3 regions of the Streptomyces sp. C36 genome follow, and region 3 is predicted to be linked to each of the others. Evidence: riboswitches for the same ligand, from Rfam matches in the RefSeq annotation. Region 3 holds a riboswitch; each other region holds the start of a gene.
The links. Region 3 has a riboswitch for cyclic di-AMP ahead of AB4K12_RS29180 (C40 family peptidase). Riboswitches for the same ligand answer to the same signal wherever they lie in the genome.

Region 1: it holds a riboswitch for cyclic di-AMP, as region 3 does, so the genes downstream of both, AB4K12_RS28675 (transglycosylase family protein) here and AB4K12_RS29180 (C40 family peptidase) in region 3, are expected to answer to the same signal.
Region 2: it holds a riboswitch for cyclic di-AMP, as region 3 does, so the genes downstream of both, AB4K12_RS10085 (M23 family metallopeptidase) here and AB4K12_RS29180 (C40 family peptidase) in region 3, are expected to answer to the same signal.

Annotation. Positions count from the first base shown of each region.
Region 1 is NZ_JBFQGI010000011.1:91,759-98,594, forward strand. It holds gene AB4K12_RS28665 (cytochrome P450) at 1-752, shown strand, start outside; gene AB4K12_RS28670 (transglycosylase family protein) at 952-1,929, shown strand; cyclic di-AMP (ydaO/yuaA leader) riboswitch at 2,190-2,372, shown strand; gene AB4K12_RS28675 (transglycosylase family protein) at 2,377-3,108, shown strand; gene eno (phosphopyruvate hydratase) at 3,414-4,694, shown strand; gene AB4K12_RS28685 (septum formation initiator family protein) at 4,820-5,305, shown strand; gene AB4K12_RS28690 (DUF501 domain-containing protein) at 5,365-5,913, shown strand; gene AB4K12_RS28695 (exopolyphosphatase) at 5,910-6,836, shown strand, end outside.
Region 2 is NZ_JBFQGI010000003.1:35,525-42,360, forward strand. It holds gene AB4K12_RS10080 (M16 family metallopeptidase) at 1-1,070, shown strand, start outside; cyclic di-AMP (ydaO/yuaA leader) riboswitch at 1,348-1,501, shown strand; gene AB4K12_RS10085 (M23 family metallopeptidase) at 1,514-2,299, shown strand; gene AB4K12_RS10090 (GntR family transcriptional regulator) at 2,523-3,242, shown strand; gene AB4K12_RS10095 (HPr family phosphocarrier protein) at 3,391-3,672, opposite strand; gene AB4K12_RS10100 (GNAT family N-acetyltransferase) at 3,827-6,595, shown strand; gene AB4K12_RS10105 (DUF5998 family protein) at 6,671-6,836, shown strand, end outside.
Region 3 is NZ_JBFQGI010000012.1:34,828-41,663, forward strand. It holds gene AB4K12_RS29165 (urease subunit alpha) at 1-1,445, opposite strand, end outside; gene AB4K12_RS29170 (urease subunit beta) at 1,438-1,749, opposite strand; gene AB4K12_RS29175 (urease subunit gamma) at 1,763-2,065, opposite strand; cyclic di-AMP (ydaO/yuaA leader) riboswitch at 2,807-3,012, shown strand; gene AB4K12_RS29180 (C40 family peptidase) at 3,016-3,504, shown strand; gene AB4K12_RS29185 (ATP-binding protein) at 3,735-4,163, opposite strand; gene AB4K12_RS29190 (helix-turn-helix transcriptional regulator) at 4,417-5,286, shown strand; gene AB4K12_RS29195 (DUF397 domain-containing protein) at 5,296-5,592, shown strand; gene AB4K12_RS29200 (8-amino-7-oxononanoate synthase) at 5,598-6,746, opposite strand.

The DNA of each region.
Region 1 (6,836 bases), on a different contig from region 3:
ACTTCCGGGACTGGGCGGGCATGATGATCCGCCACGGCGGCGGGCCGCGCGGCGGAGTGGCCCGTTCGGTGAAGAAGATGCGGGGCTATCTCACGGAACTGATCCACCGGAAGCGGGAGGATCTCGGCGAGGACCTCATCTCGGGACTGATCAGGGCGAGTGACCACGGCGAGCACCTCACCGAGGACGAGGCCGCGGCCATGGCTTTCATCCTGCTCTTCGCCGGTTTCGAGACCACCGTCAATCTGATCGGCAACGGGGTCTACGCCCTGCTGCGCAACCCCGGGCAGCGCGAGCGCCTCCAGCGCGCGCTCGCCGCCGGCGACGAGGGCCTGCTCGCCACGGGAGTGGAGGAACTCCTGCGCTACGACGGCCCGGTGGAGCTCGCCACCTGGCGGTTCGCCACCCGGGACCTGACCATCGGCGGACAGCGCATCGCCGAGGGCGACCCCGTGCTCGTGGTGCTCGCCGCGGCCGACCGCGACCCCGAGCGGTTCGCCGACCCCGACACCCTCGACCTCTCCCGGCGCGACAACCAGCACCTGGGCTACGGGCACGGCATCCACTACTGTCTCGGCGCCCCGCTCGCCCGCCTCGAGGGGCAGACGGCGCTGGCCACCCTGCTGCGCCGGCTGCCCGACCTGCGACTGGCCGCCGATCCGGACGACCTGCGGTGGCGCGGAGGCCTGATCATGCGTGGATTGCGCACTTTGCCCGTGGAATTCACTCCCGAGGGAACCGAACACGCATAACCCCGGCTCCTACCCCGTGACGCGGTATCAAACCACGTGATCCGAACGTGACCTGCGCTACACCGGCTTGTGACTCATCGGCGCCGTCGCTATGTTCGACGACCACATCAGCCGCCACACGAGAGGCCAGCACATGCGCTCAGGGTCCGGTAGACATCGCCGCCCCCGCCAGGTACCCGCCATCGTGGTCGCGGCGGGGGTGACGGGAGCGAGCATCGCCATGCCGCTGCTCGCCGCCTCCGGCGCCTCCGCGGCCGACACCGACACCTGGGACAAGGTCGCCCAGTGCGAGAGCGGCGGAACCTGGAGCGCCAACTCCGGCAACGGCTACTCCGGTGGGCTCCAGCTCACCCAGGAGATGTGGGAGCAGAACGGCGGCACCACCTACGCCCCGCGCCCCGACCTCGCCAGCCGCTCGCAGCAGATAGCCGTGGCCGAGCAGATCCTCAAGTCCAAGGGCCCCGACGCGTGGCCGAGCTGCGCCGTGAGCTCCGGCCTGCAGAAGGACGCCCCGGCGCCCGAGGTGAACCCCGGCAGCGGCGCCGACGGCACCACCCGGGCCCCCGCGCCGGAGCCCACGCGCGGGTCCGCGAAGGAGCGCCCGACGCCCTCCACGCCGGCGCACGAGTCCGGCAAGCCGTCCGACAAGCCCTCCGGCACCACCGAGCCCACGCCCGGCACGTCGCAGACGCCCGGCACGCCCACCCCGTCCGGCAGCCCCGGCACCGGCGAGGGCGGCAAGCACCGCAAGGACCCGTCCACGGAGCCCTCCGGCGGCACGGCGACCCCCTCGGGCACGCCCTCCGGCACGCCCTCGGAGACCCCGTCGCAGACGCCCGGGACCTCCCCGGCGCCCTCCGGCTCCCCGACGCCCGGCACCCCGTCCGACAGCGCCACCCCCGGCGCGGACGCGGGCACCGGGACGGGCGCCGGCAAGCACCGTGCCGAGCCGTCGCGTTCGGGCGACGAGGCCCAGCGCTCCTCGCGCGGCGACGCGCGGACGGACCCGGCGGGCCCGTCCGACTACACCGTGCGTCCGGGTGACAATCTGTCAGCCATCGCATCGGAGCACGCGGTCGACGGCGGATGGAAGACGATCTATCAGAAGAACCAAAAGGCGGTCGGATCCGATCCGGACCTCATCCAGCCCGGTCAGCGCCTCGACATCCGTAAGTAGCGGGCCGGTTCGGGCCGAATGTCCGTTCCAGTCGAAAGTGAGACATGGGTCTCGTCGCCCGACGCCCGGAGTGTCCCCGTCCGTTGCTCTTGTACCCGCTCCCACCTGCGAGAATGATCGTTCTCGGTAGGCCGTAACCAGCAACTGTGGCCGAAAAGTGGGGTTTGAACCTGTCGGCCGCCTGTGTTTAACGTCGTTTCCGCTCGCTACCGCGGGCACCTCGACCGCCACGCCGAATCCTGCCGGCGGTCGGGGGAGTCGTCGCGCAAGCGCCGTTGGCAGGAGCGGGGGAACCAGGTAGGGCGCCGGCACGCACCGACGGTCAACGACCGACGGGACGGGACGGCTTGGGGTGAAGCCCGGTGCGCGCGAGCGGACCGGGCCGGGCGAACTCACTAGCCCGAACCCGACAGCTCACCTCGTAGGCGTCGGTGAGGAAACCGACTTATGTCCAAGGGCAAGCACCGTCGTCCGTCCAAGGCCGTCCGCATCGTCACCCTCGCCGGTGTCACCGGCGCGGCTGTCGCCGCCCCTCTGATGGTCGCGACCTCCGCCAACGCCGCCCCTGTCCAGGCCTGGGACAGGGTCGCCCAGTGTGAGGCCGGGGGCAACTGGTCCATCAACACCCAAAACGGCTACTACGGCGGCCTGCAGTTCTCGAAGGAATCGTGGGACGCCGCAGGTGGCGGCAAGTACGCCGCGTACCCGCACCAGGCCACCAAGGCCCAGCAGATCCTCGTCGGCGAGCGCCTCCTCGCCCTGCAGGGTCCGGGCGCCTGGCCCAACTGTGGCGGTGGTCTGACCCGTGGCGGCCCGGCACCCGACGTCGACGGCGGCTCCTCGAAGCCCAAGCCGTCCAAGCCGTCGAAGTCCACCGGCGACCGCGACACCTCCACCAAGACCCACGCCGACCGCGGCGAGCGCCCCTCGGGCAAGCACGCCAAGCCGGGTTCGGGCACCGAGACGCCCGCGCAGAAGCAGACCCCGGGCAAGCACGCCAAGACCCCGACCTTCAAGAAGGGTGACGGCGAGTACGAGGTCAAGCAGGGCGACACCCTGGGCTCGATCGCCACGGCCAAGAAGGTCAAGGGCGGCTGGGCGAAGCTCTACGACCTCAACAAGAAGATCATCGACGACGCCGACGTCATCTACCCCGGGCAGATGCTGCACCTCAGCTGACCGCCGCCGGACCCCGTCCGGACGCCCGGACGGTCCCACCGCCAGGACGAGCCTTCCGCTCATCCGACGGACCGCCCCGCTCCGATGCGCCTACCCCCCGAGCCGCATCGGAGCGGGGCTCCGTCGTTCCCGCCTCCGGAACCCCGTGCCGGCCGTCCCCGTTGAGCGAACACACCGGCGATTCATCCGCTGATCTTGGCTTTTGTGCCAATTTTCGGTCCGCTGATCGATCCAAGGGCGGGCGCAGCCTCCGGCGCCCGTTAGGCTCGTGCTGCAGAACTCCAGCACACACGAAGGAGACCCTCGTGCCGTCCATCGACGTCGTCGTAGCTCGCGAGATCCTCGACTCGCGAGGCAACCCCACGGTCGAGGTCGAGGTCGGCCTCGACGACGGCTCCACGGGCCGTGCCGCCGTGCCGTCCGGCGCCTCCACCGGCGCCTTCGAGGCCATCGAGCTCCGTGACGGCGACCCCAAGCGCTACCTCGGCAAGGGTGTCGAGAAGGCCGTCCTGGCCGTCATCGAGCAGATCGGCCCGGAGCTCGTCGGCTACGACGCCACCGAGCAGCGCCTGATCGACCAGGCCATGTTCGACCTGGACGCCACCGATAACAAGGGCTCGCTCGGCGCCAACGCCATCCTGGGCGTCTCCCTGGCCGTCGCGCACGCCGCCTCCGAGGCGTCCGACCTCCCCCTCTTCCGCTACCTCGGCGGCCCGAACGCGCACCTGCTGCCCGTTCCGATGATGAACATCCTGAACGGCGGCTCGCACGCCGACTCCAACGTGGACATCCAGGAGTTCATGATCGCGCCGATCGGCGCGGAGTCCTTCTCCGAGGCCCTGCGCTGGGGCACCGAGGTCTACCACACCCTCAAGTCGGTCCTGAAGGCCAAGGGCCTGTCGACCGGCCTCGGCGACGAGGGCGGCTTCGCCCCGAACCTGGGCTCCAACCGCGAGGCCCTCGACCTCATCCTCGAGGCCATCAAGCAGGCCGGCTACACCCCCGGCCAGGACGTCGCGCTCGCCCTGGACGTGGCCGCCTCCGAGTTCTACAAGGACGGCGTCTACAAGTTCGAGGGCAAGGACCGCTCCGCCGCCGAGATGACGGAGTACTACGCCGAGCTCGTCGAGGCGTACCCGCTGGTCTCCATCGAGGACCCGCTGTTCGAGGACGACTGGGCCGGCTGGAACACCATCACCGAGAAGCTCGGCGACAAGGTCCAGCTCGTCGGCGACGACCTGTTCGTCACCAACCCCGAGCGCCTCGCCCGTGGCATCGAGGAGAACTCCGCCAACGCCCTGCTGGTCAAGGTCAACCAGATCGGTTCGCTGACCGAGACCCTGGACGCCGTCGAGCTGGCCCAGCGCAACGGCTTCAAGTGCATGATGTCGCACCGCTCCGGCGAGACCGAGGACGTCACCATCGCCGACCTGGCCGTCGCCACCAACTGCGGCCAGATCAAGACCGGTGCCCCGGCCCGCTCCGAGCGCGTCGCCAAGTACAACCAGCTGCTGCGCATCGAGGAGATCCTCGACGACGCCGCGGTGTACGCGGGCCGCTCGGCGTTCCCGCGCTTCAAGGGCTGAGCTCCACGGGCTGAGCCTTAAGGGCTGAGCTCTCGCCAGTCTCCGTACGTCCCCGGCCGCGGTCCCGTACCGTGTCCGGGGACGTACGTTCGTAGAGGACTCCGAGGACTCACTGGGGAGGCGACGTGGGCGCGGACCGGTTCTCCACCGCGACCAGGCTCAAGGCGCTCGGCACGGCGATCGTGCAGGGGCCCGCCGTCGCGCGGGTCTACCGGGCGCGGCCGCAGCGGCGCAGCCGGCTCACGGGACGCGCCGCGCTGCTCGCGCTCGTCGTCTGCTCCCTCGTCGTCGCCCTCGCCTATCCGATGCGCCAGTGGGTCACCCAGCGCTCGGACATCGCCGACCAGCGGCGCCAGACCGAGAACGCCCGCGAGCAGGTGAAGCGGCTGCGCGACGAGAAGGCCCGGCTGGAGGACCCCGCGTACGTCGAGCAGCAGGCGCGCGAGCACCTGCACTACCTCCGCCCGGGGGAGACCGGCTACAGCGTGGTGGGCGGCGGTGGTCCCACCAAGCCGCCCAGGGACCGGGGCGCGGCCGACCGCCCCTGGTACAGCAACCTCTGGGAAGACATCGACTCCTCCGACGGGCAGCAGCGCCGAGCGCTTCCCTGACGCCCCCCCCGCGCACCGCATCCGAACCAGACCGAGCATCAACGAGCACGAGCGAGCACATGGACACGCCTCCTCCGAAGACCGAGCCCACCGAGCCGACCGACGCGGACATCGCCGCGTTCAAGGAGCAGCTGGGGCGCCCGCCGCGCGGCCTGCGCGCCATCGCGCACCGCTGCCCGTGCGGCAACCCCGACGTCGTCGAGACCGCGCCGCGGCTGGAGGACGGCACGCCGTTCCCGACGCTGTACTACCTGACGTGCCCGCGCGCCGCCGGCGCCATCGGCACGCTCGAGGGCTCCGGCCTGATGAAGGAGATGCAGGACCGGCTGGCGACCGACCCCGAACTGGCGGCCGCCTACCGGGCCGCGCACGAGGACTACATCGCGCGCCGCGACGCGATCGAGGTCCTGGAGGGCTTCCCGAGCGCCGGCGGCATGCCGGACCGGGTCAAGTGCCTGCACGTGCTCGTCGGCCACTCGCTGGCGGCGGGCCCGGGCGTGAACCCCTTCGGCGACGAGGCCATCGCCCTGCTCCCGGAGTGGTGGAGCAAGGGCCCGTGCGTCACCCCCTGCGGCGGCGCCGGCGAATGCGGCGAGGAGCGGGCATGACGCGGGTCGCCGCCGTCGACTGCGGCACGAACTCCATCCGGCTGCTCGTCGCCGACGCCGACCCGGCGACCGGTGAACTCAAGGAGCTCGACCGGCGGATGACGATCGTGCGGCTCGGCCAGGGGGTCGACCGTACGGGCCGCTTCGCGCCGGAGGCGCTCGAGCGGACGTTCGCCGCCTGCCGGGAGTACGCCGAGGTCATCCGGGCGCTCAACGCGGAGCGGGTGCGTTTCGTCGCGACGTCCGCGTCCCGCGACGTGTCCAACCGCGAGGAGTTCGTGCGCGGCGTCGTGGACATCCTCGGCGTGGAGCCCGAGGTGATCACCGGTGACCAGGAGGCGGAGTTCTCCTTCACCGGCGCCACCAAGGAGCTCACGGGCCGGGACGACCTGGCGAAGCCGTATCTGGTCGTGGACATCGGCGGCGGCTCGACGGAGTTCGTGGTCGGCGACGACCACGTGCGGGCGGCGCGCAGCGTCGACGTGGGCTGCGTCCGGATGACGGAACGTCACCTCGTGGTGGACGGCGAGGTCACCGACCCGCCGACGCCGGAGCAGATCGCCGCGATACGCGCCGACGTCGAGGCCGCGCTGGACCTGGCCGAGGAGAGCGTCCCGCTCACCGAGGCCCGTACCCTCGTCGGCCTGGCCGGCTCGGTCACCACGGTCGCGGCGATCGCGCTCGGCCTGGACGCGTACGACTCCGAGGCCATCCACCACTGCCGCGTCTCCCTCGAGCGGGTCCGCGAGATCACGGCCATGCTGCTGGAGTCGACGCACGAGCAGCGCGCGGCGTTCTCCGTGATGCACCCCGGCCGGGTCGACGTCATCGCCGCCGGAGCGCTCGTCCTGCAGTGCGTGATGGAGCGTTCCGGGGCCCGGGAGGTCGTGGTCAGCGAGCACGACATCCTGGATGGGATCGGC
Region 2 (6,836 bases), on a different contig from region 3:
CGGGCGTGCGGCTGTCCCTGGAGGTCCCGGCCTCCCGCCTGCCGAAGGCCCTGGGCCTGCTGGCCGACGCCCTGCGCGCCCCGGCCTTCCCGGACAACGAGGTCGAGCGCCTGGTCAACAACCGCCTCGACGAGATCCCGCACGAGCTGGCCAACCCCGCCCGCCGGGCCGCCATGGCGCTGTCCGCCCAGCTCTTCCCGGCGGACTCCCGGATGTCGCGGCCGCGCCAGGGCAGCCAGGAGACCGTCGAGCGCATCGACGCCGCCTCCGTGCGCGCCTTCTACGAGGCCCACATCCGCCCGGCCACCGCCACGGCCGTCGTCGTCGGCGACTTCACCGGCGTCGACCTGGACCAGGCGCTCACCGAGTCCCTCGGCGCCTGGACCGGGTCCGCCGCCCAGCCCCGCCCCGTGCCGTCGGTCACCGCCGACGACACCGGCCGCGTGGTGATCGTGGACCGCCCCGGCGCCGTCCAGACCCAGCTGCTGCTGGGCCGCGTCGGTCCCGACCGGCACGACCGCGTCTGGCCCGCCCAGGTGCTCGGCACCTACTGCCTGGGCGGCACGCTGACCTCCCGCCTGGACCGCGTCCTGCGCGAGGAGAAGGGCTACACCTACGGCGTGCGCTCCTTCGGCCAGGTCCTGCGCTCCGCCCCCGACAGCACGGGCCTGTCGCTGCTGGCCATCAGCGGCTCCGTGGACACCCCCAACACCGGTCCGGCGCTCGAGGACCTCTGGGCGGTGCTGCGCACCCTCGCCGCCGAGGGCCTGACCGAGGCCGAGCGGGACGTGGCCGTGCAGAACCTGGTGGGCGTCGCCCCGCTGAAGTACGAGACGGCCGCCGCCGTCGCGGGCACCCTCGCCGACCAGGTCGAGCAGTATCTGCCGGACGACTTCCAGGCGCGGCTGTACGAACGCCTCGCCGACACCGGCACGGTGGAGGCCACGGCGGCCGTCGTGAACGCCTTCCCGGCCGACCGGCTCGTCACCGTCCTCGTCGGGGACGCCTCCGAGATCACCGAGCCCGTCAAGGCGCTGGGCCTCGGAGAGGTGACGGTCATCCCGGCCTGACCGGCCAGGACCGGCCAGGCCCAGCGGCCTTCGGCGGACGCTGACAGGGGCTCAACCCCCCTGTTCCGTCCGGCCGCTGAGCCGGACATTGCCGGACAAGTGAGGCGCGTGGGTCGAGTGAGACCCACGCGCCTCCTTTATGCCCGATTTCGCGCAGTGGTTGCATGTTGGTCGTGTGGCGTACGTCATAAAAGCCCGGATCTGTTTGCCGTTCGAATCTGACGCCGATTAGCGTCAGGGCGGCAGTCCGTCAGATCGGAGCCGCATCCGCGGTCCCGGGCAGCCATCGCCGAGTCCCCGAAGCACCAGCGAGGGGAGCCGGGGACCCACATGTCCCTGGGGTGAATCGGCCCCCTTTCACGAGGGAGCCGTAGGAGACCTTCCTGCTCCGAACCCGTCAGCTAACCCGGTAGGCGAGAGGGAAGGAAAGGATTCGCCCAGCCATGGGGAAGCACCGTCGTCCGAGCCGAGCCGCGCGCGTCAGCGCCAACGTCGCGGGCATAGCCACCCTCACTGCCGCCGGTGTGGTCGCCGGCGTCGCCGCCCCGGCCTTCGCCGCCTCCGACGACTCGCGTGGTCCCGAGGACACCGGGCTGACCCAGGCCGTCGTCATCAGTGACGTCATGGCCGACAACGTGGGCGCCCAGGCCGAGACCCAGCGCAGCGCCGCCGACGAGGCCGCCGCCCGCCTGCAGGCCGAGGAGACCGCCCAGAAGAAGGCCTCCGACGCCAAGGAGCGCCACGCGGAGGCCGAGCGCAAGATCAAGGAGGAGCGCGAGGCCAAGGAGCGTGCCGCGCGCGACGAGGAGCGCAAGCGCCTGGGCACCTATGTGAGCCCCCTCGACGGCTCCTACGTCTCCACCTCCTACAAGGCCTCCAGCGGCCTGTGGTCCTCCGGCAGCCACACCGGCATCGACCTCCACGCCGAGACCGGCACCTCGGTCCACGCGGTCGCCGCCGGCACCATCGTCGAGGCCGGCTGGGGCGGCGCGTACGGCAACAACGTCGTCATCAAGCACAACGACGGCACCTACACCCAGTACGCCCACCTGTCGTCGCTCGACGTCTCCGTCGGCCAGACGGTCACCCCGGGCCAGCAGATCGGCCTCTCGGGCGCCACGGGCAACGTCACCGGCCCGCACCTGCACTTCGAGGCCCGCACCGGCGCCGGCTACGGCTCCGACATCGACCCGATCGCCTACATGAGCGCGCACGGCGTCAGCCTGTAGGTCCCGCCGCCTTCGCGGCACCGCACTTCACGCAAGGCCCCGGCCCCCGGCCGGGGCCTTGTCGTCGTCCCGCCCACCGGCGTTGGCCAAAAAATATCCATGAATCCCCGGCGCCATCGGAAATCGCCGGGGATTGCCATAGAGTCGCTGAACGGGTGTCAATCGGCCGCGCATCGCGGGAGATTAAGTCGTAAGGCGGAGGTACAGCCATGCGGGGCCGTACGTGAACGGCGGTGGTGAAGCGGCGCAGGGGAGCCGCCGTATTTCCGCGCACGCCGTGTGCACGGCGATTCGCGACGACATCGTCTCCGGGGTTTTCCCGCCCGGCAGCCGGCTCATCGAGGAACTCCTCGCCCGCCGCTACGGCGTCTCCCGGGTGCCCGTGCGCGAGGCGCTGCGCACCCTCGCCTCCGAGGGCTTCGTCACCACCCGCCGGCACGCCGGGGCCTGCGTCGCCGAACCCACCGAGCAGGAGGCGGCGGACCTCCTCGACGTCCGCGCCCTGCTGGAGCCGCTGGGGGCCGCACGCGCCGCGCAGCGGCGCACCGAGGCCCATCTGAAGGTCCTGCGCGGCCTCGTCCGCCTGGGCCAGGAGCGGGCCCGCGCGGGCCGCACGGGCGAGCTGCGGCCGCTCGGCGACTGGTTCGACGAGACCCTGGCCCAGGCCTCCGGCAGCCCCAGCCTCGCCACGCTGCTCACCCAGCTGCGGCGCAAGATCGCCTGGGTCTACGTGGCCGAGCCGCCCGCGCGGCCCCTGGAGGCATGGGAGGCGTGCGGTGCGCTCGTGGACGCCGTGGCCCGCGGTGACGCCGAGCGGGCCCGGGCGCTCGCCGCGGCCCGCGCGGACCGTGGCGCCGGTGAATTCCGCTCGCGCCGTGCGCAGGTCGCCCAGCAGGTGCGCCCGCCGAAACAATCCGTAAACACCGCGATCGCCCGTTCTTAACAACCCGCCGCTATTCATGGAGAAATAGCGGCCGGGAATTCGTGGCGGTCCCCGGCCGCGCATACGACGACGGGGCCGCGGCGCCCTCGGGGCGGTCGCGGCCCCGTCGTGCACCCACCGTGCGGCGGCGGGACGGGATCCGGGTGGATCAGACGGTCTCCGGGAGCTCCTCGAGCCCCTCGCCGACCAGCCTGGCCAGACGGTCGAGCGCGGCCTCGGCGCCCTCGGCCTCCGTGGCGAGCACGATCTCCTCGCCACCCTGGGCGCCCAGGCCCAGCACGGCGAGCATGGAGGCGGCGTTGACGGGGTTGCCGCCCGCCTTCGCGATCGTCACGGGGACGCCGGCGGCGTTCGCCGCACGGACGAAGATCGACGCGGGGCGGGCGTGCAGGCCATCGGCCCAACCGACGTTTACGCGGCGCTCAACCATGGTGTTGCCCTTCAAGTCGGGAGAGGTTGTCTAGACCATTGTTGCATGGGGCGCGCGGTGCCCCGGCGCGCGCCCGGGGCAGGGCCGGGCGGCCCCGTGAGCTGGGGCCGGACGCCGCCTCCTGACCGCCCGCGCCCGGCCTTACCCTGGCCCCATGCACTCGCCGTCCGAGCACGCCTACCCGGCCCACTGGGAAGCGGATGTCGTCCTCCGTGACGGCGGCACCGCACGGATCCGCCCCATCACACCCGACGACGCCCAGCGCCTGGTCAGCTTCTACGAACAGGTCTCGGACGAGTCCAAGTACTACCGCTTCTTCGCGCCCTACCCCCGTCTCTCCGACCGGGACGTGCACCGCTTCACCCACCACGACTACGTCGACCGGGTGGGCCTGGCGGCGACCGTCGGCGGCGAGTTCATCGCCACCGTCCGCTACGACCGCATCGACGCCCGCGGCATGCCCTCCTCCGCCCCGGCGGACGAGGCCGAGGTCGCCTTCCTCGTCCAGGACGCCCACCAGGGCCGGGGCGTGGCCTCCGCCCTCCTCGAACACGTCGCGGCCGTCGCCCGCGAGCGCTCCATCAGGCGGTTCGCCGCCGAGGTGCTGCCCGCCAACAGCAAGATGATCAAGGTCTTCACGGACGCGGGCTACACCCAGAAGCGCAGCTTCGAGGACGGCGTCGTCCGCCTCGAGCTCGACCTCGAGCCCACCGACAAGTCGCTCGCCGTCCAGCGCGCCCGCGAGCGGCTCGCCGAGGCCCGCTCCGTCGAGCGCCTGCTCGCCCCCGGCTCCGTCGCCGTCGTCGGCGCCGGACGCCGCCCCGGCGGCATGGGCCGGACCGTCCTGGACAACCTCCTGGCCGGCGGCTTCACGGGACGCGCGTACGCGGTCAACCGGTCCTTCCCCGAGGACCTTTCGGTGCTGGAGCCGGAGGGCGTGCCCGCCCACCGCTCCGTGCTCGGCATCCAGGAGCCCGTGGACCTCGCCGTCATCGCCGTGCCCGCCGAGCACGTGCCCTCCGTCGTCGCCGAGTGCGGCGAGCACGGTGTCCAGGGGCTCGTCGTCCTGTCCGCCGGATACGCCGAGAACGGCCCCGCCGGCCGCCACCGCCAGCGCGAGCTGGTCCGCCAGGCCCGCTCCTACGGCATGCGCGTCATCGGCCCCAACTCCTTCGGTGTGATCAACACCGCCGAGGGCGTCCGGCTCAACGCCTCCCTGTCGCCCGAGCTCCCCGCCGCGGGACGCGTCGGCCTCTTCAGCCAGTCCGGGGCCATCGGCATCGCCCTGCTCTCCGGCCTCCACCGTCGCGCCGCCGGACTGGTGGGCCTGTCGACCTTCGTCTCCGCCGGCAACCGCGCCGACCTCTCCGGCAACGACGTCCTGCAGTACTGGCACGACGACCCCGACACCGACGTCGCCCTCATGTACCTGGAGTCGATCGGGAACCCCCGCAAGTTCGCCCGGCTGGCCCGGCGGACCTCCGCCCGCAAGCCCCTGGTCGTCGTCAAGGGCGCGCGGCACGGCGCCGCCGCCCCCGCCGGCCACGCCGTACGCACCACCCGCATCCCCGACACCACCGTCTCCGACCTGCTGCGCCAGGCCGGCGTCATCCGCGTCGACACCGTCACCGAGCTCGCCGACACCGGGCTGCTGCTGGCCTCGCAGCCGCTGCCCGCCGGCCCCCGCGTGGCCATCCTCGGCAACTCCCAGTCGCTGTCCCTGCTGACCTACGACGCCTGCCTCACGGACGGCCTGCGCCCGCTGCTGCCCCGCGACCTCACCACCTCCGCCGCCCCGGCCGACTTCCGCGCCGCCCTGGCCGAGGCCCTCGCCGACCGGGCCTGCGACGCCGTCGTCGTCACCGCCATCCCCTGGGTCGGCGGCGCCTCGGCCGCCGACCTCGCGGCCGCCGTCCGCGAGGCGGTCGCCCAGTCCTCGCCGGACACCCCCAAGCCCGTCGCCGTCGTCCACCTGGAGATCCCCGGCCTCGCCGAGGCGCTCGCCGCCCCGCCGGACACCGCCGGCGAGCAGGACCCCGCGCCCGCCGTCCGCATCCCCGCCTTCCCCGCCGCCGAGCGGGCCGTACGGGCCCTGACCGAGGCCGTGCGCTACGCCCGCTGGCGCCGCCAGGCAGCCGACCCCGGGCGGGTGCCGGAGTACGAGGACATCGACGAGGGCGGCGCCGCCGCCGACATCGACGTGCTGCTGCGGGCCCACAACGCCACCGGCCCGCGCGCCGTGACGCTCTCCGCCCCCGACACCCAGCGCCTGCTCGCCCGGTACGGGATCGCGGTGCTGCCCGCCCTGCCCGCGCCCGACCCCGACAGCGCCGTCCGCGCCGCCCACCGGCTCGGCTTCCCCGTCGCCCTCAAGCCCACCGCGCCCCACCTGCGGCACCGCGCCGACCTCGGCGGAGTCCGCCTCGACCTCGGCGGCGAGGCGGAACTGCGCCGGGCGTACGCGGAATTGACCGAGCTGCTCGGCGGTCCCGAGGAGCTGCGCCTGGTCGTGCAGTCCATGGCCCCGCGCGGCGTCGACACGGTCGTGCGGGCCGCCATCGACCCCGCGGCCGGCGCCGTGCTGTCCTTCGGGCTGGCCGGCGCCCCCTCCCTGCTGCTGGGGGACACCGCCCACCGCCTCGTTCCGGCCACCGACCGCGACGCCGCCGAGCTGATCCGCTCGGTGCGCACCGCACCCCTGCTCTTCGGCTGGCGCGGCTCCACTCCCGTCGACACCCCGGCCCTGGAGGAGCTGCTGCTGCGCGTGTCCCGGCTGGTCGACGATCATCCCGAGGTCGTGGGCGCCGACCTGGAGCCCGTGATCGTCGCCCCGCACGGCGTTCATGTGCTCGGCGCGTCCCTGCGCCTCGCGCCGCCGCCCGCCCGCACCGACGTGGGCCCGCGCAGCCTGCCGTCGATCTGACCCCGGCCGGATCCGTCCCTACCGCCGGAACAGGCCCCGGCAGGAGGGCCCCATACGCCCCGTAGAATGGGGCGTATGGCGAAGACCGGTACGACGACCCAGGGGCTGCGCGCAGCTATCGAGCGCAGCGGCTATTACCCGGCTCTCGTGGCCGAGGCGGTGGAGGCCGCCGTGGGCGGGGAGCCGGTCGTGTCGTACCTGGTCCACCAGGAGACGACCTTCGATTCCAACGAGGTCCGCC
Region 3 (6,836 bases):
ATGGGCCGGGGCAGGACGGGCTGGGGGGTGGGGATGGAGGCGTTGGCGTCGCCCATCTGCGCGTAGGCGATCTGGCCTCCCTTGATGACCAGCTGGGGCCGGACGCCGAAGAAGGCCGGCTCCCACAGCACGAGGTCGGCGAGCTTGCCGGTCTCGACGGAGCCGATCTCGTGGTCGAGGCCCTGGGCGACGGCCGGGTTGATGGTGTATTTGGCGACGTAGCGCCGGGCGCGGGCGTTGTCGGCGGGGCCGTCGCCCGGCAGGGCGCCGCGCCGCCTCTTCATGACGTGCGCGGTCTGCCAGGTGCGCAGCACGACCTCGCCGACGCGGCCCATGGCCTGGGAGTCCGAGGAGATGATCGAGATCGCGCCGAGGTCGTGCAGGACGTCCTCGGCGGCGATGGTGGAGGGCCGGATGCGGGACTCGGCGAAGGCGAGGTCCTCGGGGACGGCCGGGTTGAGGTGGTGGCAGACCATCAGCATGTCGAGGTGTTCGTCGACGGTGTTGACGGTGTGCGGCCGGGTGGGGTTGGTGGAGCTGGGCAGGACGTTGGCCTCGGAGACCACCGTGATGATGTCGGGCGCGTGACCGCCGCCCGCGCCCTCGGTGTGGTACGCGTGGATGGAGCGGCCGGCGATCGCGGCGAGGGTGTCGCCGACGAAGCCGGCCTCGTTGAGGGTGTCGGTGTGGATGGCGAGCTGGGCGCCGCTCTCCTCGCACACGTTCAGGCAGGCGTCGATGGCGGCCGGGGTGGCCCCCCAGTCCTCGTGGATCTTGAAGCCGACGGCTCCGGCCCGCAGCTGGGCGCGCAGGGAGTCGTGCGAGACGGTGTTGCCCTTGCCGAGGAGGCCGATGTTGAGGGGCGAGTCCTCCATGGCCTCGAACATCCGGGCGAGGTGCCAGGCGCCCGGGGTGACGGTGGTGGCCTTGCTGCCCTCGGCGGGGCCGGTGCCACCGCCCAGGAGGGTGGTGATGCCGGAGGCGAGGGCCTCGTCGGCCAGCTGTGGGCAGATGAAGTGGACATGGGCGTCGATGGCGCCGGCGGTGAGGATCCGGCCGTTGCCGGCGATGATCTCGGTCTCGGGGCCGATGACGAGGTCGGGGTGGACGCCGTCCATGGTGTCGGGGTTGCCGGCCTTGCCGACGCCGGTGATCCGGCCGTCGCGCAGGCCGACGTCGGCCTTGACCACGCCCCAGTGGTCGAGGACGACGGCACCGGTGATGACGGTGTCGGGGGCGCCCTCGGCGCGGGTGACGCGGGACTGGCCCATCGACTCGCGGATGACCTTGCCGCCCCCGAAGACCGCCTCGTCCCCGGCCCGGCCGGGGCCGCCGCAGCGGTCCTCCTCGATCTCGACGACGAGGTCGGTGTCGGCGAGCCGGACGCGGTCGCCGGCGGTCGGCCCGTAGAGATCGGCGTAGGCGGCGCGGGTGAGCTCAGGCATCGAGGGGTCCACCGCATTCGCCGCGCAGGCCCTCGACCACGCGCTTGCCGCCGATGGGGACGAGGGCCACCTCCACCGGGATGCCCGGCTCGAAGCGCACGGCGGTGCCGGCGGCGACGTCCAGGCGCTTGCCGCGCGCGGCCGCGCGGTCGAAGTCCAGGCCGGGGTTCGCCTCGGCGAAGTGGTAGTGCGAGCCGACCTGTACGGGCCGGTCGGCGGCGTTGAGGACGGTCAGCCGGGTGCGGTGCAGTCCTTCGTTGAGCCGTACGGGCTCGGCGGCGTACAGGATCTCTCCGGGAATCATCCGTCTCTCCCCGTCACGCGATGGGTTCGTGGACGGTGACGAGCTTCGTCCCGTCCGGGAAGGTGGCCTCGACCTGGACGTCGTGGATCATCTCGGGGATCCCGTCCATGACTTCGTCGCGCGTGAGCACCTTGCGCCCGGAGGACATCAGCTCGGCCACGGTGCGGCCGTCGCGGGCGCCCTCGAGGATGTGCACGGTGATCAGAGCGATCGCTTCGGGGTGGTTGAGGCGCAGCCCGCGGGCCCGGCGACGCTCGGCGACGTCGGCGGCCACATGGATGAGCAGCCGTTCCTGCTCGTGCGGGGATAGTTGCATGCGTCCCACCTCAACACAGTGTTGACCTGGGGTTCTTCTCCCCGTGGCCGCTGAGTGCAGATTAGGACGCAAGCTTTTCCAACGCGTTAACTCCGCTGACCCGGTCTTTGCGTTGTCATGGCGGGCCCGCCGACCGTCATGGCGGGCCCGGTTGAACCGGACCTGTCGCCTCCATCGCCCCGCCGCCCCGCCGGGGGCGCGGCGGCAGGCCGTCGCCGGGAAGTACTGGATCTCCTCGGACGGATCACCCCGGCTCGCACGCACGACACGTACGGCGCGCTACGAGCCGCGCAGACGCTCGCGATCGCGGCCGCCGGGCCGCGCGCCGCGCTCCCGGTCCCGTACGGACGGGACGAACGCGAGGTGTGCGCGAGCATCCTGGCACGGGCGATGCGGATCTCGGGCGGGGATCAGGGGAGCACGCCGGGTGAAGTCGCCGCCGCCGACGGCGAACTGAGGAACGGAAACATTCATCCCCCGATCTCCTTCAGACAGCGGAGGCGATCGTAGACGGCGCGTGTCGATCACCTCGGGCGGTGTGCTCATTGCGCACCCGGGGAGATCGCTCCGCCGCAGGTGGCGACCTCACCAGGGCGAAGCCGTGACCATCGAACCGCCGCGCGTCCACCCGAATTACTCAGAGGTGACGAGGCTCACATAACGCCGGATCCTCTCGGCCCGGCCGCCGCGACTGCGCCAAGATCCCCCCGACGACAAGACCCCGCCACCACGGCGGGGCGGACCGGGCGGACGCCGAACCCCGCCGCCGCCCGGGACGACGGGTCGACACGATTGCACCGGCGGGGATGGAGGACCCAGGCACGACGGGACGACCGGCACGCGACAACGCCGGTCATCCCTTGGGGTGAAGCCGCTTCGGCGGCCGGGCATTCTTCGCCTGCCCGAACCCGACAGGTCATCCTTCACAGGCGGCTGACGAAGGGTTTGGCATGGGCGCTCACAAACGTCCCTCGATGCTCTCCAAGGCCGGGACCGTACCCCTGACCGTGAAATCCGCCCTCACCCTGGCGGCCGTCGGTGCCACAGTGCTGGCACCCGTCGGCGCGACCGAGGCGGAAGCGGCGACGCTCTCCACCAACGCCCTGCGGATCGCGGCCTCGAAGGCCGGCTCCCCCTACCAGTGGGGCGCGACAGGTCCGTACCGCTTCGACTGCTCGGGACTGACCCAGTACTCCTTCAAGCAGGCCGGAAAACGGCTGCCCCGCACGGCGCAGGACCAGTTCAACCACACCCGGCACATTCCCGGCTTCACCCGTGAGCGCGGCGACCTGGTGTTCTTCCACGGCCGGGGCGGCGTCTACCACGTGGGCATCTACGCCGGGAACAACCAGATCTGGCACGCCCCGAAGACCGGCTCGGTCGTCCGCCTCGAGCGGATCTGGACCCAGAGCGTCTCGTACGGACGCGTCAACGGCTGACCTCATGGGCGCCGGACCGGCAGCGCACCGGAACCCGGCACGCCTCGGCACCCGACGTACGTCCTCGCACCTCTTCCCTCGTCGTGGCACATCTTCCGTGGCAGCGGACCCGACTGCCCCTCGGTGCCCCACCGGCACCCGCAGCACCCTTGGACCCACAGGTCCCCAGCGCGCTCCACGAGAGCGCCGGGCCGGGCGGACGCCTCCGCCCGGCCCCTTCGCGCCGCCGGTCAGCGGACCGGCGGCGTCCACGGCAGACGGATCCACACCGTCTTGCCGCCGTCGGCGGTCGGGGTCACACACAGCCGTCCGCCGTGCTCGGCGGTCAGGCAGCGGATGATGACCAGCCCGCGTCCGTTGTCCCGTTGAACGGCGGCGGGCATGCGCCGGGGGTGGCACGGATGGCTGTCCGTGACCCCGATCCGCAGTTGCTCGCCCCGGTCGAGCCGGAGGTCCACGGTGAAGGTGGGCGACTGTCCGCGGGTGTGCTGCACGGCATTGGTGGCCAGTTCGGAGACGATCAGCCGGACGGCGTCGACGGCCTCCGGGTCGTCGGGCAGGCCCCACTCCGACAGGACGTCCGTGACGTAGCGGCGCGCGGTGGAGACCGAGGCGGGGGCGCTCGGCAGAGTGACGGTTGCTTCCTGGTGGTCTGCCATGGCGCTGTCCCTTTCCCACCGGGACCGGACTTCCGACGCGATGACGCGTGAAGTGCAGTGAAGTCGGGTGCGGTTCCGGCGGCTCTTCGTGACAGAGTGCCACTGATAAGGGTGGTCATGGGCGCGTTCCACCGGATTGTGGATATATCTGTCGCTCGAAGCGGTGAACCCTTCCGCGAGCGACCGGATGGGGGCGCCACACTGGTCTATTGACTCTGCACGTGGGGATTTCAGCGGCGGGGAGGGAGAGCTGATGCGGTACGGACCCGCGGTGCGCCGCCGCAAACTCGGCGCGGAACTGCGGCGCCAGCGCGAACTGAGGGGGATGACCAGCCGGGAGGCCGCCTGCGCGGTGGGCTGGCACCAGTCGAAGGTGAGCCGGATCGAGACGGGCAGCAGTGGCGTGAAGCCCGCGGACGTGGCCCGGCTGCTCGATGTCTACAGCGTCTCGGACCCGGAACTGCGGGCCCTGCTGGGGGCGCTGTGCGGAGCCGGGACGAAGGGCTCGGAGGGCCCGCGGCGCGGCTGGTGGTACGCCTACCGGGATCTGCTGCCTTCGGCGTATCTCGACTTCATCAGCCTGGAGTCGGAGGCCTGTCGTTCGCGGACGCTCGAGACCACGGTGGTGCCCGGTCTGCTGCAGACGCCGGCGTATGCCCGTGCGGTGACCCGGGCGGCGCTGTGCGACCCGCCGGCCGACCTGGTCGAGGAGCTCGTCCGGGTGCGGATGGCCCGGCAGGCGGTCCTCGGCCGCGAACGGCCGCTGGAGCTGTGCGCGGTGCTCGACGAGGCGGTGCTGCGGCACGAGGTCGGCGGGCCGGAGGTGATGGCGGGGCAGCTGCGGCATCTGCTGGACCAGGGGTCGTTGCCGCATGTGCGCCTGCATGTGCTGCCGTTCACCAGCGGCAACCATATCGGCATCACGGGGCCTTTCGTTATCTTCTCATTTCCGCGCATCGCCGATCTGGACGTGGTTGTTCTCGACCATTTGACGAGTAGCCTCTACCTCGAGCAGAAGGAAGACCTCCGGGCCTACGGCTCGGCCTTCGCCACGCTGCGTGCGCACGCCCTCTCGCACGAGAAATCACTGGAATACATCGCCGGGATCAGCGACGGCGCGTAAGGAGGCAACATGCCCGCAATGCCTCGGTACGTTCCCTCTCGATCGGCTCACCACCCGGCCCGGTGTCGTCACCGCGCCCCGCACGTCGGAGCGTGGCACCGGAGCAGCCACAGCACCGGGATGAACAACTGCGTCGAAACGGCCGTACTGGCACCGGAACTGCTCGCCGTGCGCGATTCCAAGCGCACACCGGGGCCCGTGCTGCTGTTCTCCCCCCGCGCCTGGTCCGCGTTCACGACGGACCTGCGCGGCGGGAGGCCCGGCGGAGCCCTCAGCGGCTCCGCCGGTCTCACCCTGGGAGGTTGAGCGCCTCAGGCGGCCGGCGCGGTCCGTACGATCGTGTCGGCCGCCTGCGCGATCCGCTCGTCCGTGAGGTCCGCGCGCGCGGTCAGCCGCAGCCGGGAAATGCCGTCGGGCACGGACGGCGGCCGGAAGCAGCCGACCGCGAGCCCCGCCTCCCGGCAGTCGGCCGCCCAGCGCACCGCGGCCTCCGGTGAGGGGGCCCGCACGGACACCACCGCCGCGTCGGGGCGCACCGCCGTCAGTCCTGCCTCCGTCACCCGCCGGTGCAGCTCGCCGGCCACGGCCCGCACCCGGGCCGCCCGCTCCGGCTCGCGGCGCAGCACCCCCAGGCCCGCCAGGGCGGCGCCGACCGCGGCGGGCGCCAGGCCGGTGTCGAAGATGAAGCTGCGGGCGGTGCTGACGAGGTGGTCGATGACCCGGGCGGGGCCGAGCACCGCGCCGCCCTGGCTGCCGAGCGACTTGGACAGGGTGACGGTGGCGACGACGTCCGCGTCGCCCGCCAGCCCGGCCGCGTGGAGGGCTCCCCGGCCGCCGTCCCCCAGCACGCCGAGGCCGTGCGCGTCGTCCACCAGCAGCGCCGCGCCGCCCGCGCGGCAGGCCTCGGCCAGCGCGCGCAGCGGGGCCGCGTCGCCGTCCACCGAGAAGACGGAGTCGGTGATCGTCAGCGCCCGGCCCTCGTGCGCGGCCACCGCCTTGGCGACGGCCTCCGGGTCGGCGTGCGGCACGATCGCCCGCTCGGCGCGCGCGAGCCGGCAGCCGTCGATGAGGGAGGCGTGGTTGCTCTCGTCGCACACCAGCAGGGTGGCGGCGGAGGGTCCGGACAGCGCGGTGACGGCGGCCAGGTTGGCGGCGTAGCCGGAGGAGAAGACGAGCGCCGCCTCGAAGCCGCAGAACGCGGCGAGCTCCCGCTCCAGCCGGGCGTGCAGCTCGGTGCTGCCGGTGACCAGGCGGGAGCCGGTGGCGCCGGCGCCCCAGCGGCGGGCCGCGGCCGCGGCGGCCTCGGTGACCTCGGGGTGGCGGGTCAGGCCCAGGTAGTCGTTTCCGGCCAGGTCGGTCGGGCCGGCGTCGGCCGGGCGGGGCCGCAGGGTCCGCAGCAGGCCGGCGGCGCGGAGCCGTTCGTGCTGTGCTTCGATCCAGTCGAACGGATCCTTGGGCATGGGCCGTCCCTCGAGTGGTTCTGTGGGGTTTGCATAAAACGTATCCGCCGCCGCGCCCGGTCAGGGTGTGGCAATACACACACCTGAATC